DNA from 4 places in the Paenibacillus tianjinensis genome. Region 1 is predicted to be linked to each of the others. Evidence: predicted binding sites of a transcription regulator. Region 1 holds the regulator's gene; each other region holds the start of a gene.
The links. Region 1 encodes Rex, which represses fermentation and respiration genes when NADH is low (regulators of the CRP and FNR family bind a similar motif). Its sites were predicted from a motif close to TTGTGAAATATTTCACAA; they were not measured.
Positions count from the first base shown of each region.

Region 1 (3,174 bases):
AGCTGGCTGCATTAGAAAATACGCTGAATTTAAGCCTTAGCGATATTATCCGCAGAGGCGACAAAATGCTCAGCGAGATGCGTGATACAGAAAGCCAGTCCTCATCGGACAGTCTGGTGACTGATATTGGCGGCTTGTTTAAGGATCTAGCCTCAATCCGTGAACAGATCCGTTTCTTCATGGGTTTAAATGACGAGAACATCGTTTATTGGATGGAGGGTAGCGGCAACTACCGCGGCAAATCGCTGCAGCTGTATGCCGTTCCGGTTGATGTCAGCACACAGCTTAAGGAGCTGTTCTTCGACAAGAAGAAGAGTATTGTGCTGACATCAGCGACACTTTCCGTGGATAAATCCTTCCAGTTCATGATCGATAATCTTGGACTTAGCGAGGCCGCCGAACAGGACCGTCTGATGACAGCACTGCTGCCTTCACCGTTCAAATACCGCGAACAGGCGCTGCTTGTTATTCCGCGTGATTTCCCCAGCGTCAAGGGCAGTGTGGGGGATGCCCGCTTTGTGGATAAGCTGGTGCATTCACTGGCGGAAACGGCGGTCGCAACCAAAGGCCGTATGCTTGTGCTGTTCACCTCTTATAAGATGCTGCGTCAGGTATATGACCCGCTTAAGGAAGCACTGGCATCTGAGGATATTACGGTCCTTGGCCAAGGGGTGGAGGGAGGCAGCCGCAGCAAGCTGATCCGGCGGTTCCAGGACAGCTCGGCTTCGGTGCTGCTCGGGACCAGCAGCTTCTGGGAAGGTGTTGATATACCCGGAGAGGCACTGACTTGCCTGGCGATCGTCAGACTTCCGTTTCAGCCGCCCAACCATCCGCTCGCAGAGGCGAAGTCCGAGCTGCTACAGGCTCAGAAGAAGAATCCTTTCATGAAGCTGTCTGTTCCGCAGGCGGTTATCCGCTTCAAGCAGGGGTTTGGCCGGCTGGTTCGGACGGCTCAGGATCGGGGAATTGTCATTGTATATGATACCAGGGTCATCGAAGCCTATTACGGGAAGTATTTCCTGTATTCTCTTCCCGGTCCCAAAATGGAGCATATGCTGACAGATCAGATGGTTCCGAGAATTGAAGAATGGCTTGAAGGCGGCAATGAGTCCAACATTCAGTGACCTCCTTCAGCAACCGGAAATTGCAATTATCTTGTACTGTTTTGTTCTGATAGTTTGACCATAAATGTTCTAAACTCCGCATGCGCGTTCCCGGTTATGCTGCTGGAACGCGCCTCGCGGATTCATAAGCTATGCATTAGTGTGATTTTTATTTTAGGAGGAGAAAACATGAAATCGGATAAAATATCGGAGGCTGTTGTCCGCAGGCTCCCTGTGTACCTGCGTTTTCTGAACGATCTCCAGAAACGTGAAATCGCCACAGTTTCCTCTCAGGAGCTAGGGCAGAAGCTGGATCTCAACCCGGCTCAGATCCGTAAGGATCTGGCCTATTTCGGTGATTTTGGCAGAAAGGGCATTGGATATGATGTATCCTACCTGATCGAGAAAATCCGCCACATCCTCAAGCTTGACCAGCAGATCAACGTGGCTCTGGTCGGTGCCGGTAACCTCGGTCACGCCTTGTCCAACTATAACGCCTATTTGAAGGATACGATGAAAATTACGGCTGTCTTTGATTCTTATGCGCCTAAAGTGGGACAGAAGATCAACTCCCTGACTGTTCAGCCGATGGAAGAGCTGGGCCAGACGATTCGTGATCAGGGGATCCGGATTGGGATCATCACCGTTCCGGACAACGAAGCTCAGAATGTAGCTGATATTCTGGTGGAATCAGGGATCGAAGCGATCCTGAATTTTGCACCGGTAATTTTAAAAACCCCGCCAACAATTCGCATTCATGCAGCCGATTTTACAACCGACCTCCAGAGTCTGGCCTATTATTTGCATGATGGAAAGGAAGAACATTCGGATGAGCAGGAATAAGACAGTAATCGAAAATGGACGCTTCCTCGTACCTGGTTCGGTGCAACCCGTCCTGAGCGGTTATATGACCATAGAAAATGACCTGATCACATACATAGGGGAAGACAAGCCCGCCTTTGAAGAGGGTGTCCTGACCGTTGACGGCAGCCGCCTGCTGTTTATGCCGGGTCTGATTAATACTCATGGCCATGCAGCGATGTCGCTTCTGCGCGGCTATGGTGATGATATGGTGCTTCAGAGCTGGCTGCAGGAAAAAATGTGGCCGATGGAAGCGAAATTCACCGGAGACGATGTATACTGGGGGACTGCCTTGTCTGTTCTCGAGATGCTGAAGGGCGGCACAACGACCTTCCTGGATATGTACGATCATATGGACCGTGTTGCAGAGGTGACAGAGCAGTCCGGCATCCGTGCGGTGCTCATGCGCGGTGCGATCGGTCTATGCCCGGAGGATGTGCAGAACCAGAAGCTTGCCGAAGCCGTAGAGTTCGCCCGGAACTGGCACGGCAAGGCAGACGGCCGGATTACGGCAATGCTCTCGCCTCACGCTCCGTACACTTGTCCGCCCGAATTTTTCATGAAATTTGTGCAGGCAGCCCATGATCTGGATTTGCCGATGCACACGCATATGTCCGAAACGCGCCATGAGGTAGAGCAAAATGTGGCCGATTACGGCCTGCGCCCGGTGGCTCATCTGGAGAAGCTCGGTATGTTCACCAGACCGTCCCTGATTGCCCATGGTGTACATTTGAATGATGAAGAAATTGAGATTCTGGCCCGTTATAAGGTTGGCGTATCCCATAATCCGGGCAGTAACCTGAAGCTCGCGAGCGGAGTTGCCCGTGTACCTGAATTGCTGAGAGCCGGAGTGAAGGTCTCGCTCGGAACTGACGGAGCAGCCAGTAATAACAACCTGGATATGTTCGAGGAAATGCGGCTTGCAGCGCTGATCCATAAGGGTGTAAGCGGAGATCCGACTGCAGTACCGGCTCCGGAAGCACTGCTGATGGCGACAGAATACGGCGCTGCCTCGATCTATCTGAACAATGTCGGGCGCCTTGCCGCAGGTATGAAGGCTGATTTTATTGCTATTGATATTGACCAGCCTCATTTGCTGCCGCATTCTGATCTGCTCTCCCACGCCGTATATTCGGCAAGTGCCAAGGATGTTGAGCATGTCTGGATTAACGGCCGGCAGGTTGTAAAGCACGGCCGGTGTCTGACGCTG
Region 1 covers NZ_CP070969.1:3,942,605-3,945,778, reverse strand. Annotated here, with positions in the region: gene dinG (ATP-dependent DNA helicase DinG) at 1-1,124, shown strand, start outside; gene JRJ22_RS17935 (redox-sensing transcriptional repressor Rex) at 1,293-1,946, shown strand; gene JRJ22_RS17930 (amidohydrolase) at 1,933-3,174, shown strand, end outside.

Region 2 (3,174 bases), 3.1 Mb from region 1:
GTGAGTGGTAAATACCTCGTTATAATGCTGCGCATCGAGGAATTTCATTTCCGGTGCTGCGGTTTGCAGACGCATCATTATCGCGTCCACGCCGCCGCGGAACAGCATCAGAAGTGCTGCTAGAATATACATAACCCCGATTTTCTTGTGATCCACGGTAGTAAGCCATTCGCGCCACAGGTATCCCCATTTCTTGAAATAGGTCAACCCGACGAGAATCCCGATGGTAGCGAGTGCGATACTGACCATGGCTCCGTAAATCAAGGGTTCGCCGTGAACCTTAAATTTGTCTAAATCCATTAGGGTGGCTCCTTTCAGGTTGTTGCTATTGCATCATTAGTTCGTAGTTTCTTCAACAGGCGAACTTGGCAGCGGTTCATTAACTTCCGGATTAGGCACACTATCAAACTCTGTCTGGCTGGATGGCTCCGGAGAAGGATGGATTTCCTTGTTGTCCTCATGTTCCATACCGCCGTTCTCCATATCCATTTCCGAGCCGTTTCCGCTCATATGCTCGTTATGGTCACCCGGAGGAGGACTGAACGTCAGATGCGTAGATGAGTAGGTTTTGCGCCCAAGTACTTCGGCGGCGAGCAGACCTTTGAATTCCTCTTCGGTAAGTGCAGGTGCAGTTTCTTTAACTTCCTTCACCCAATCCTGGTAATCCTTATCGGTCATTACAAGCGTCTCGAATTCCATATGGGCAAAGCCCTTACCGCTGAAGTTCGAGTTCTTTCCGATATAAGAGCCCACAGTATCGGCCGAGAGGTTAAGCTCGGTAATCATATCGCTCATCGCGTATTTTTGACCGGCAAGCTGGGGAACCCAGAAGCTCGTGATTGTCCCGAAGGAGTACAATCTGAATTCTACCGCACGGTGAACGGGAATGTTGACGTAATTCACTGTTTCAATGCCTTCCTCAGGATAGCTGAAATGCCATTTCCAGTTGGAGGACGAAGCATAAATGACCAGCGGATCCTGATCCTTGTACTCAGTGGCGACATTCTCGACCGCATGCGTGGACTTAACAGTCACAACAGACAGAAAGGCTACGATGATGATCGGGATGATAATCCAGATGGCCTCAAGAACCTTATTGCCCTCCTCATGTTCAGGAATGTACCCTTCATTGCTCTTCTTTGCCCGGTATTTTACCAGGACGAAGATATATAAGATGTAGACAACTGCGAGGACACCGGCCATCACCAGAATGGAGAGGATGATCGTGTCAGATAAAGTTCGGGCAGCCGGCCCCTTCGGGTTCAGTACGGAAAGTGAACTGCATCCCGGCAGAATGAAGAGCAGGCTCAGAAACAAAGCGTATAACGGTCCCTTTTTTTTCATATAGAACTCCTTCCTTCAATACTTCTTTTCATTAGCCGTTCGATGGCTGGGAAAGCTTAACCTGTATCTATAGTAAGAATTACTTACCCTAATTGCAAAATACATATTTTAACATAATATCTATTATCGACCTTAATAATGGCGATAAAGTTAAATATCTGTGATCAATTTGTTACAAGTGCGGTTAGGTATGACAAAGATCACTGTAGCGACGGGCTTTAAGCTGAATTTAAGGTAGTTCAAAATTTGTTCAAACATTCACAAATGTTGCTAATTTCGTCACAATTATAATGTGTAAAAACGATGCTGTTTAACCGCTTTTTTTGTTGATGCGACAGCATTCGACGAAATATAAGGAATCACTGCCTTTTTGTATAAGAAGGGCTTGCTATGTCATATGTCACAGCCCGAAAAAGTAACAATAATTTATGGATTGGGTTACAATCTCTCAAATTACGTTATATCTATGTATGATAGAGTTAGAGGTAAATATACATAGATTGGAGATTCTGCTCGTGCCTATGAAAAAAGCAATGGCTTTATTAATGTCATTATTCTTATGTTTTGGGATTCTGCAAACCACAGCTAAGGCTGCGGGGGCAGGATCAGTCTTGAAGCTGGGTGTCAACGATAGCTTGACTGAAATCGAAGCTGTATCCGTTAAGGATACCTATTATGTTCCGCTTCGTGCGCTATCCGCAGAACTGAAATGGACCATTACCGGTCTGCAGGAAGGAATTGAAGTTGCGGCCGGAGATCATACGGTACGGCTGCTTAACAATGACGGGGGACTTCAGCTTCCGGACGGAACATTTGCTGCGATGAGCACTTTCCTGAAGGACGGTAAGCTGATGGTGCCTCTGCGGATCAGCACCTACCTTGGGTATAGCTTAACCTTTCAGCCGGATAAATATTTACTTCGGGTACGGGATGCCGGGGCGCTGCTGAGCGACGAGGACTTCATTGTTCAATATAAAGACAAGCTGACACCGCAGGCCGCCAGCGGAACTGCTTCTGCGGATACATCTCCGGCTACTTCTGAGGCCAAGGGGCGGACCCTGTATCTTACATTTGATGACGGGCCGTCGGCAACGACCTCTGAGCTGTTGGGTATAATGGAGAAATATGATGCAAAGGCGACCTTCTTTATGCTGGGGATCAACATGAACCGTTATCCTTCCCAGGTGAAACAGATTGTGAAGGCAGGCTACGGGCTTGGCCTGCACGGAATGACTCACCGCAAGGAGAAATTCTATGCATCTCCGGCCGCTGCACTGGCAGAGATGGCGGGAGACAATGCGGTGCTGAAGAAAATCAGCGGAGCGGAAACGTCACTGATCCGGCCGCCATACGGAAGCAAACCCTATTTCACTCAAGCCTTCAGAGATAAGGTGTTGACCCAGGGTTATCATTTATGGGACTGGAATGTCGACTCAGAAGACTGGAGGTACAAGGAAGATAGCGGCAAAATCTATGCTTCCGTCATGAGTCAGGTGCATAAACTGCAGAAATCGAAGACGAATCCGGTCATACTTATGCATGACCAGAAGGCGACGCTTAAAGTGCTGCCGCGTCTTTTGGAGACCTTCAAGAAGGAAGGATACAGCTTTGCGATTATCACTAAGGATCTTAAACCGCTGAATTTTTGGAAGGATGAACGTTGAGCGGCGAGAAGTGAAACAGCGGCCGGCAGAAGTGATTCTGCCGGCCGCTGTTTTTTTGCTGAGAAAGGTTAAGACGCTTACGGCCATCTCATAATAAAAAATCACAAGTTCAATCTATATATCATACATACAGATACTCAACGAGCATATTGACGAGTTCTCTCTT
Region 2 covers NZ_CP070969.1:888,911-892,084, forward strand. Annotated here, with positions in the region: gene qoxB (cytochrome aa3 quinol oxidase subunit I) at 1-300, opposite strand, end outside; gene qoxA (cytochrome aa3 quinol oxidase subunit II) at 337-1,344, opposite strand; gene JRJ22_RS03810 (polysaccharide deacetylase family protein) at 1,866-3,008, shown strand; gene JRJ22_RS03815 (TetR/AcrR family transcriptional regulator) at 3,130-3,174, opposite strand, start outside.
Region 2: qoxA (cytochrome aa3 quinol oxidase subunit II) is a predicted target of Rex. The motif match lies at 1,591-1,608, and genes of this name have one in related genera.

Region 3 (3,174 bases), 480 kb from region 1:
AGAAGAAGACACCAAGTGGAACGGAGCAACTTCAGAGGAACTGGTGGAACATATCGTGAACAAGCATCACCGGTATCTGCGTGAAGAGCTGCCTTTGATCAGCCAGAACGTAACCAAGGTATTCCGAGTCCACGGCGAGGATTCCCCGCATTTGGCCGAAGTTTACCGCTTATTCAACCTGCTGCGTGAAGATCTGCTGAAGCATACAGCACAGGAAGAAGAAATTGAGTTCCCGAAAATGCTCGCCTACAGCGCGAATCCGAGCGAGGAAGCTTTGGCTGAACTGCGTGGCCTCCTGACGGGACTGGAAGCGGAACATGATGGAGCAGGCGAGATTTTGCGTGAGCTCCGCGCGGTGACGAATGACTTCACCCCGCCCGAGCATGCCTGCACGACTTACCGGTTGACGTATGCCCGGCTCGAGGAGCTGGAAGGAATGACCTTCGAGCATGTGCATCTGGAGAATAATAACCTTTTCCTGCGCTACCAATAATCCGGTGAAATGTAAAAAGAAGTCCCTCCGGGGACTTTTTTTGTTGTACTGCCGGAATTGCGCGGGCGGAGATATTTTTTTAAGCAGAAGGGCCATGTTCATATTGCCTTAATTAATAAATCATGTGAAAATAATGAAGCGAAAAGGACACTATACATAAAGACTACAAGCCTGAGAGAAATGCTGGAAGCTGTGATCAGGCAAAAAAGGGCGGTGCCGGGAATGTCTGTGAAGTTGATGTGGCGCGTATGTCTGGGCCTTCTATTTGTCGTGATCATGGGAGGCTGTTCTGAGCTTAATAGCAATCTGGAGGGAAATATTGCAGACGCCGGGGCAACCCAGCCTGGTTTTTCCCTTAGGGTGGGAGATAATGATCTGACCGGGAGTTCAGGCAGACAGCTTAGTGATGCGTATAAGCAGGAGATAACGATTCAGGAATTGCTTAAGAACAGCGGTCTCGTCACTTTTGCTGAAGACGGATCTACGCTGCTTACTGTAAATAAAGTATCATTGGCGAAAGATATGGTGTGGGAAATTCAATTGAACGGCAAGCGGATTACAGATATGGATACCAGAGTTAAGCAGGAAGATAATCTAGTGATTACTGCACAGGCGGCGGCACCCAATACTCCGTTTCAGCCTGTTATCTTTAAAGTGAACGGGGGGAGTGAGCAGCCGGAGCTGACACATTCATACGTTCAGCCGTTTACGGAGAATCTGTCTGTAAGGGGCCTGCTTCTGAGCAGCGGAATTGTTCATTTGGCGGAGAATAATAAGACTGTGCTGACTGTCAAGGAGTATAAACCGCTTACCAATGAGGAATGGAAGCTGAAATTGAACGATAAGACGCTACTAGACAGCGGTATCGATATGAAGCTAAGAATACAGGATGAACTGGAGTTATCACTTGTACTGCGATAGTGATGCTGTAATCTGACTAGTCTTTGTCTATAGCCATGTTTCTCTGTTGCCGCAGCTGGCTGCAGAGAAGCATGGCTGTTTTAGTTGGAGATATCCATTGAATCGCGATAAGCTAACATGGCGTGTAAAATGTGAAAAAATTCACATTTGATGTGATTACAATCACAAATGCAGTTCAAATTTAAAATGTATAATTCTCTTACGAGATAAGTTTTCATAGGAATTTAGATGCTTCGGGGAGGTTTTAACAGTGAGAGTGGAGAGAGAAAAATTAGTATTAATAGGCAACGGGATGGCAGGCGTGGGTACAATTGAACAGATTCTTAAGCTGGGCGGCGCTTATGATATTACCATCTTCGGCAGCGAGCCTCATCCTAACTACAACCGGATTATGCTTTCATATGTTCTTGAAGGCAGCAAAAGCATTGAGGACATTATTCTGAATGACCGCCAGTGGTACGAAGACAACCATATTACCCTGCATACTGGGACTACCGTAGTCCGGATTGATGAAGATACCCGTCAGGTCATCGCGGATAACGGTTTAAGCGTTTCATACGATAAAGTGATTATTGCAACAGGCTCGAACTCTTTTATTCTTCCTGTTCCGGGCAGCACCAAAGAAGGCGTAGTCGGCTTCCGCGATATCGCAGATTGCGATGCCATGCTGGCTGCAGCCAAGCAGTACCGTACAGCAGCGGTGATCGGCGGCGGACTGCTCGGACTCGAAGCAGCCAAAGGCCTGGTTAATCTCGGCATGGATGTGACAGTAGTGCATCTGCTGGAGGACCTGATGGAGCGGCAGCTGGATCATACCGCTTCGTCCATGCTGCAGGCTGAACTGAAACGTCAAGGCGTGAAGTTTGCCATGGGCAAGCAGACGGTTGAGCTGACAGGCGAAGAGCGGGTTAACGGACTGCGATTCAGTGACGGTACGGAGCTGCAGGCGGATTTCGTGGTGATGGCTGTCGGGATTAAGCCGAACACTCAGCTTGCTAAAGACTCCGGTATTACAGTTAACCGCGGGATTGTCGTGAACGACTATCTCCAGACCTCTATGGAGAATGTTTATTCTGTCGGAGAGTGTACAGAACACCGCGGGACCTGCTACGGTCTGGTAGCACCGCTGTTTGAACAGGGTATGGTGCTGGCTAAGCATCTTGTCGGAGCATCCACCCAGCCATATGAAGGGTCGGTTGTGGCTACGAAGCTGAAGATTTCCGGAGTAGATGTATTCTCCGCCGGTGAATTTACGGAAACAGCTGAGCATACGGTTATTTCAGCGAAAGACGAGTGGAAGAGAACCTACAAGAAGATTTTGCTGAAGGACAATATTATCGTCGGTGCAGTATTGTTCGGTGATGTTACCGAATCGGCCAGCCTGCAGAAGCTGGTGAAGCAGGGCTCTGAAATGACTGATGAAATATACAATGAAGTAATGGGTACTGGCTGCTGCGGCGGTGGCGGAGCCAAACAAGGCTTATCTGTCGAAACGATGGCTGATGAAGAAATTGTCTGCGGCTGTAATGGGGTCACCAAAAAGGCGATTGTCGATGCAGTGACAGAGAACGGATTTACCACTGTGGATGAAATTAAAGCCTGCACCGGAGCCACGCGTTCCTGCGGCGGCTGTAAGCCTGTCGTGGAACAGATTCTCCAGTTTGTCCTTGGCGATAGCTTCCAACAGAGCGCCAAAGCCGGCATTTGCAGCTGTACATCACTTAGCCGTGATGAGATTGTAGCCGAGATTACTGCCAAGG
Region 3 covers NZ_CP070969.1:4,418,812-4,421,985, reverse strand. Annotated here, with positions in the region: gene ric (iron-sulfur cluster repair di-iron protein) at 1-493, shown strand, start outside; gene JRJ22_RS20660 (hypothetical protein) at 716-1,414, shown strand; gene nirB (nitrite reductase large subunit NirB) at 1,665-3,174, shown strand, end outside.
Region 3: nirB (nitrite reductase large subunit NirB) is a predicted target of Rex. The motif match lies at 1,544-1,561, and genes of this name have one in related genera.

Region 4 (3,174 bases), 2.3 Mb from region 1:
TATAACCATTTACGATATCGAAGAATCCGGCATACATCTGCATATCCCCGTCAATCGGCAGCCCTTTGATGAAACTGGCGAATACAACGGCAAGCAGGAAAGGCGGCAGGAAGCTTCCGAAGAAAATGCAGGCGTCCCAGGTTCTTTTCCAGGCCAGCGAATCGCGTTTGCCTCTGAATTCAAAGGCTACACCGCGGGCAATCAGCGCCAGCAGGGCGAAGACGAACGGAATATAGAATCCGCTGAACAGCGTGGCATACCAGTTCGGGAAGGCGGCGAACATCGCCCCTGCCCCTGTCAGCAGCCATACCTCGTTGGCATCCCAGAAAGGTCCGATCGAGTTGATCAGCACCCGGCGCTCCGTATCATTCTTGGCCAGGATCTGTGTTTCCATTCCTACGCCGAAGTCAAAGCCTTCCAGAAAGAAGAATCCGATAAATAAGACCGCAATCAGCACAAACCATAATTCATTAAGAGAAAGCATGCGTTGTTCCCTCCTTGCTATACGGATCATGTGATTCACCGTGATCGTGATCCATGTGATAAGGGCCTTTTTTGATAACTTTGACAAACAAACCGATCAATACAAGACCCAATATGGCATAAATGGCGTTAAAAGTAATTACCGAGAACAGGATCGAACCCGCCGAAACGTTAGGTGATACACTGTCTTCTGTCGTCATTAGGCCAAATACAGTCCAAGGCTGACGTCCGATTTCGGTCATAATCCAGCCCGCAGTATTAGCGATTGGCGGAAGCAAGAGCCCCCAGAACATGAACCGCATAAACCAGGTATTCGGACGTTCCATCTTTTTACGCCACATCAGATACATTGCATACAGACCAAGGACGACCATGAGCGAGCCTGCAACAACCATGATCCGGAAGCTCCAGAACGTAGTGCGTACAGGCGGGATATAATTCCCGGGACCATACTGTTGTTCATATTCAGCCTGCAGGGTATTCATCCCCTTGACGCTGCCTGAGAATTCACTGTAGGAGAGGAAACTCAGCAGGTAAGGAATCTTGATTTCCCCGGAATTCACCTTATTAACAGGATCGATAAAAGCAGTGACCGTCCATGCCCCCGGGTCTCCACTGTCTTCCCAGAGTCCTTCAGAAGCGGCCATTTTCATTGGCTGTGTTTCCACCAGGTACTGTGCCTGAGCATGTCCGGCAACGGCTACACCCACCGAAGAGACGATACCGACAATCGCCGCAATTTCGAACGATCTTCTAAAGAAAGCCACATCCTGCTTCTTCAGCATTTTATATGCACTGATACCGGTCACCAGGAACGCGCCCGTTGCATAGGCGGCGAGCAGGGTATGCGGTAATTCAACCAGCAATTGTCCATTTGTAATCAGCGCCAGGAAATCATTCATCTCAGCGCGGCCATTATTCATTGCAAAGCCGACAGGGTGCTGCATAAAAGAGTTCGCTGTGAGAATCCAGAACGCCGACAGGGTAGTCCCCAGTGCAACCATCCAGATCGCCAGCAGGTGAATCTTCTTGGAAACCTTGTCCCAGCCAAAAATCCATAATCCGATAAACGTGGATTCCAGGAAGAAGGCCAGCAGCGCTTCAATCGCCAGCGGTGCTCCGAACACGTCACCGACAAAGCGTGAATAGTCCGACCAGTTCATTCCGAACTGGAACTCCTGCAGAATTCCTGTTACTACACCCACTGCGAAGTTAATCAGGAAAAGCTTCCCCCAGAACTGCGCCATTCTTTTGTACTCTTCATTGCCTTTTCTGACGTACATCGTTTCCATAATCGCAATCAGCAGTGCCAGACCAATCGACACCGGTACAAAGAAATAATGAAAGATCGTCGTCGACGCAAATTGTATACGCGACAGCATTACTGTATCCATATTTCTCCCCTTCCTTCTCCCCATTCATTACATCTATTCTGTCAAAAATTTAAGCATCACAGTGTGACAATAATCACATTATACACCCCGTTTGGCGCTAAAATTCAATAAATTTGTGACAAATATCACAATATTACACCCAGAAAGCAAAAAAAATAAGACGGTTTCACCGTCTTGGATTTGTTCATCGTTCTATATTAAGCTTGACTCATAAAGGCATTGGTCAGGTAATGGAAATACCCTTCTTCAATGATTTTAGATCGCCATTGGAATTAAGCAGTTGCGGTAGCATCTTCATACTGCGGACCATTGGGGCATGACAGAGACGGCAAGAAGGCGCATGTTCAAATGCGAAATTGTCCCTCATCCATCCATTGCAACCATCATTGGTACAGGCCCAAATTGCGGTATTTTCTTCCGGTACTTCCTCCATAGGCTTCTTCCGGTAGTTCATTGCCGTTCCTCCCTTCCTTTATGTCACATGCCTGAGAAACAAGTAAAAAAGCATCTAACGATGCTCTTACAGGGTGCTGACAAATCCTTCGTTAGCGTTATTCCTCTGCTAAGATCAGGCTGTATTTGCGATGGTGAAGTTCGGTCTGATCTTTATAAAAAAAGACCGTCCCAACTTACAAAAGCGGGGACGGTGCTTCTATTATTACAGTTTTACAACGTTTTCGGCTTGTGGTCCACGGTTGCCTTGAACAACGTTGAATTCAACGCGTTGGCCTTCGTCCAAAGTTTTGAATCCTTCGCCAGTGATAGCGGAGAAGTGTACGAATACGTCGCTTCCGCCTTCAACTTCGATGAATCCGAATCCTTTTTCTGCGTTGAACCATTTAACTGTACCTGTTTGCATGTGTGTTACCTCCACAAATTTAAATTAATATGTTCTTTTTATCTTCAAACAAAGAAAAAATTCACACATTGAAAAAGGTTGTTATTCCATATGACAGCCCTTTTCAATGTGAAAATTAGGTATCAAATGTATGATTATTCTCATGTTACCACACCCGCGGAACAAAGGCAAGCTGGCTTATCCGAAATTCTCCGTTTTTTCCCTTATAAGGAGTACTTACCAATGTAAGGGCTGCCAGTCTACATATAAAGGAAAATTCCGCACTGTATCATTCATTACCCACATCAATTCAGGCTGAAACGGTGCCGTCCCAAAAAAATATCAGGACGGCCAAGCCGCTTCCTTTTTCATGACTGCCTTTTCATTATATACAGCTGCTCCGGCTTTTATTCCTCCGGTTTCTCAAGAAGTTTCACCGTAACCTGATTCACTTCACCA
Region 4 covers NZ_CP070969.1:6,230,255-6,233,428, forward strand. Annotated here, with positions in the region: gene cydB (cytochrome d ubiquinol oxidase subunit II) at 1-484, opposite strand, end outside; gene JRJ22_RS28815 (cytochrome ubiquinol oxidase subunit I) at 471-1,877, opposite strand; gene JRJ22_RS28820 (cold-shock protein) at 2,101-2,331, opposite strand; gene JRJ22_RS28825 (cold-shock protein) at 2,536-2,736, opposite strand; gene JRJ22_RS28830 (S1C family serine protease) at 3,123-3,174, opposite strand, start outside.
Region 4: JRJ22_RS28815 (cytochrome ubiquinol oxidase subunit I) is a predicted target of Rex. The motif match lies at 1,991-2,008, and genes of this name have one in related genera.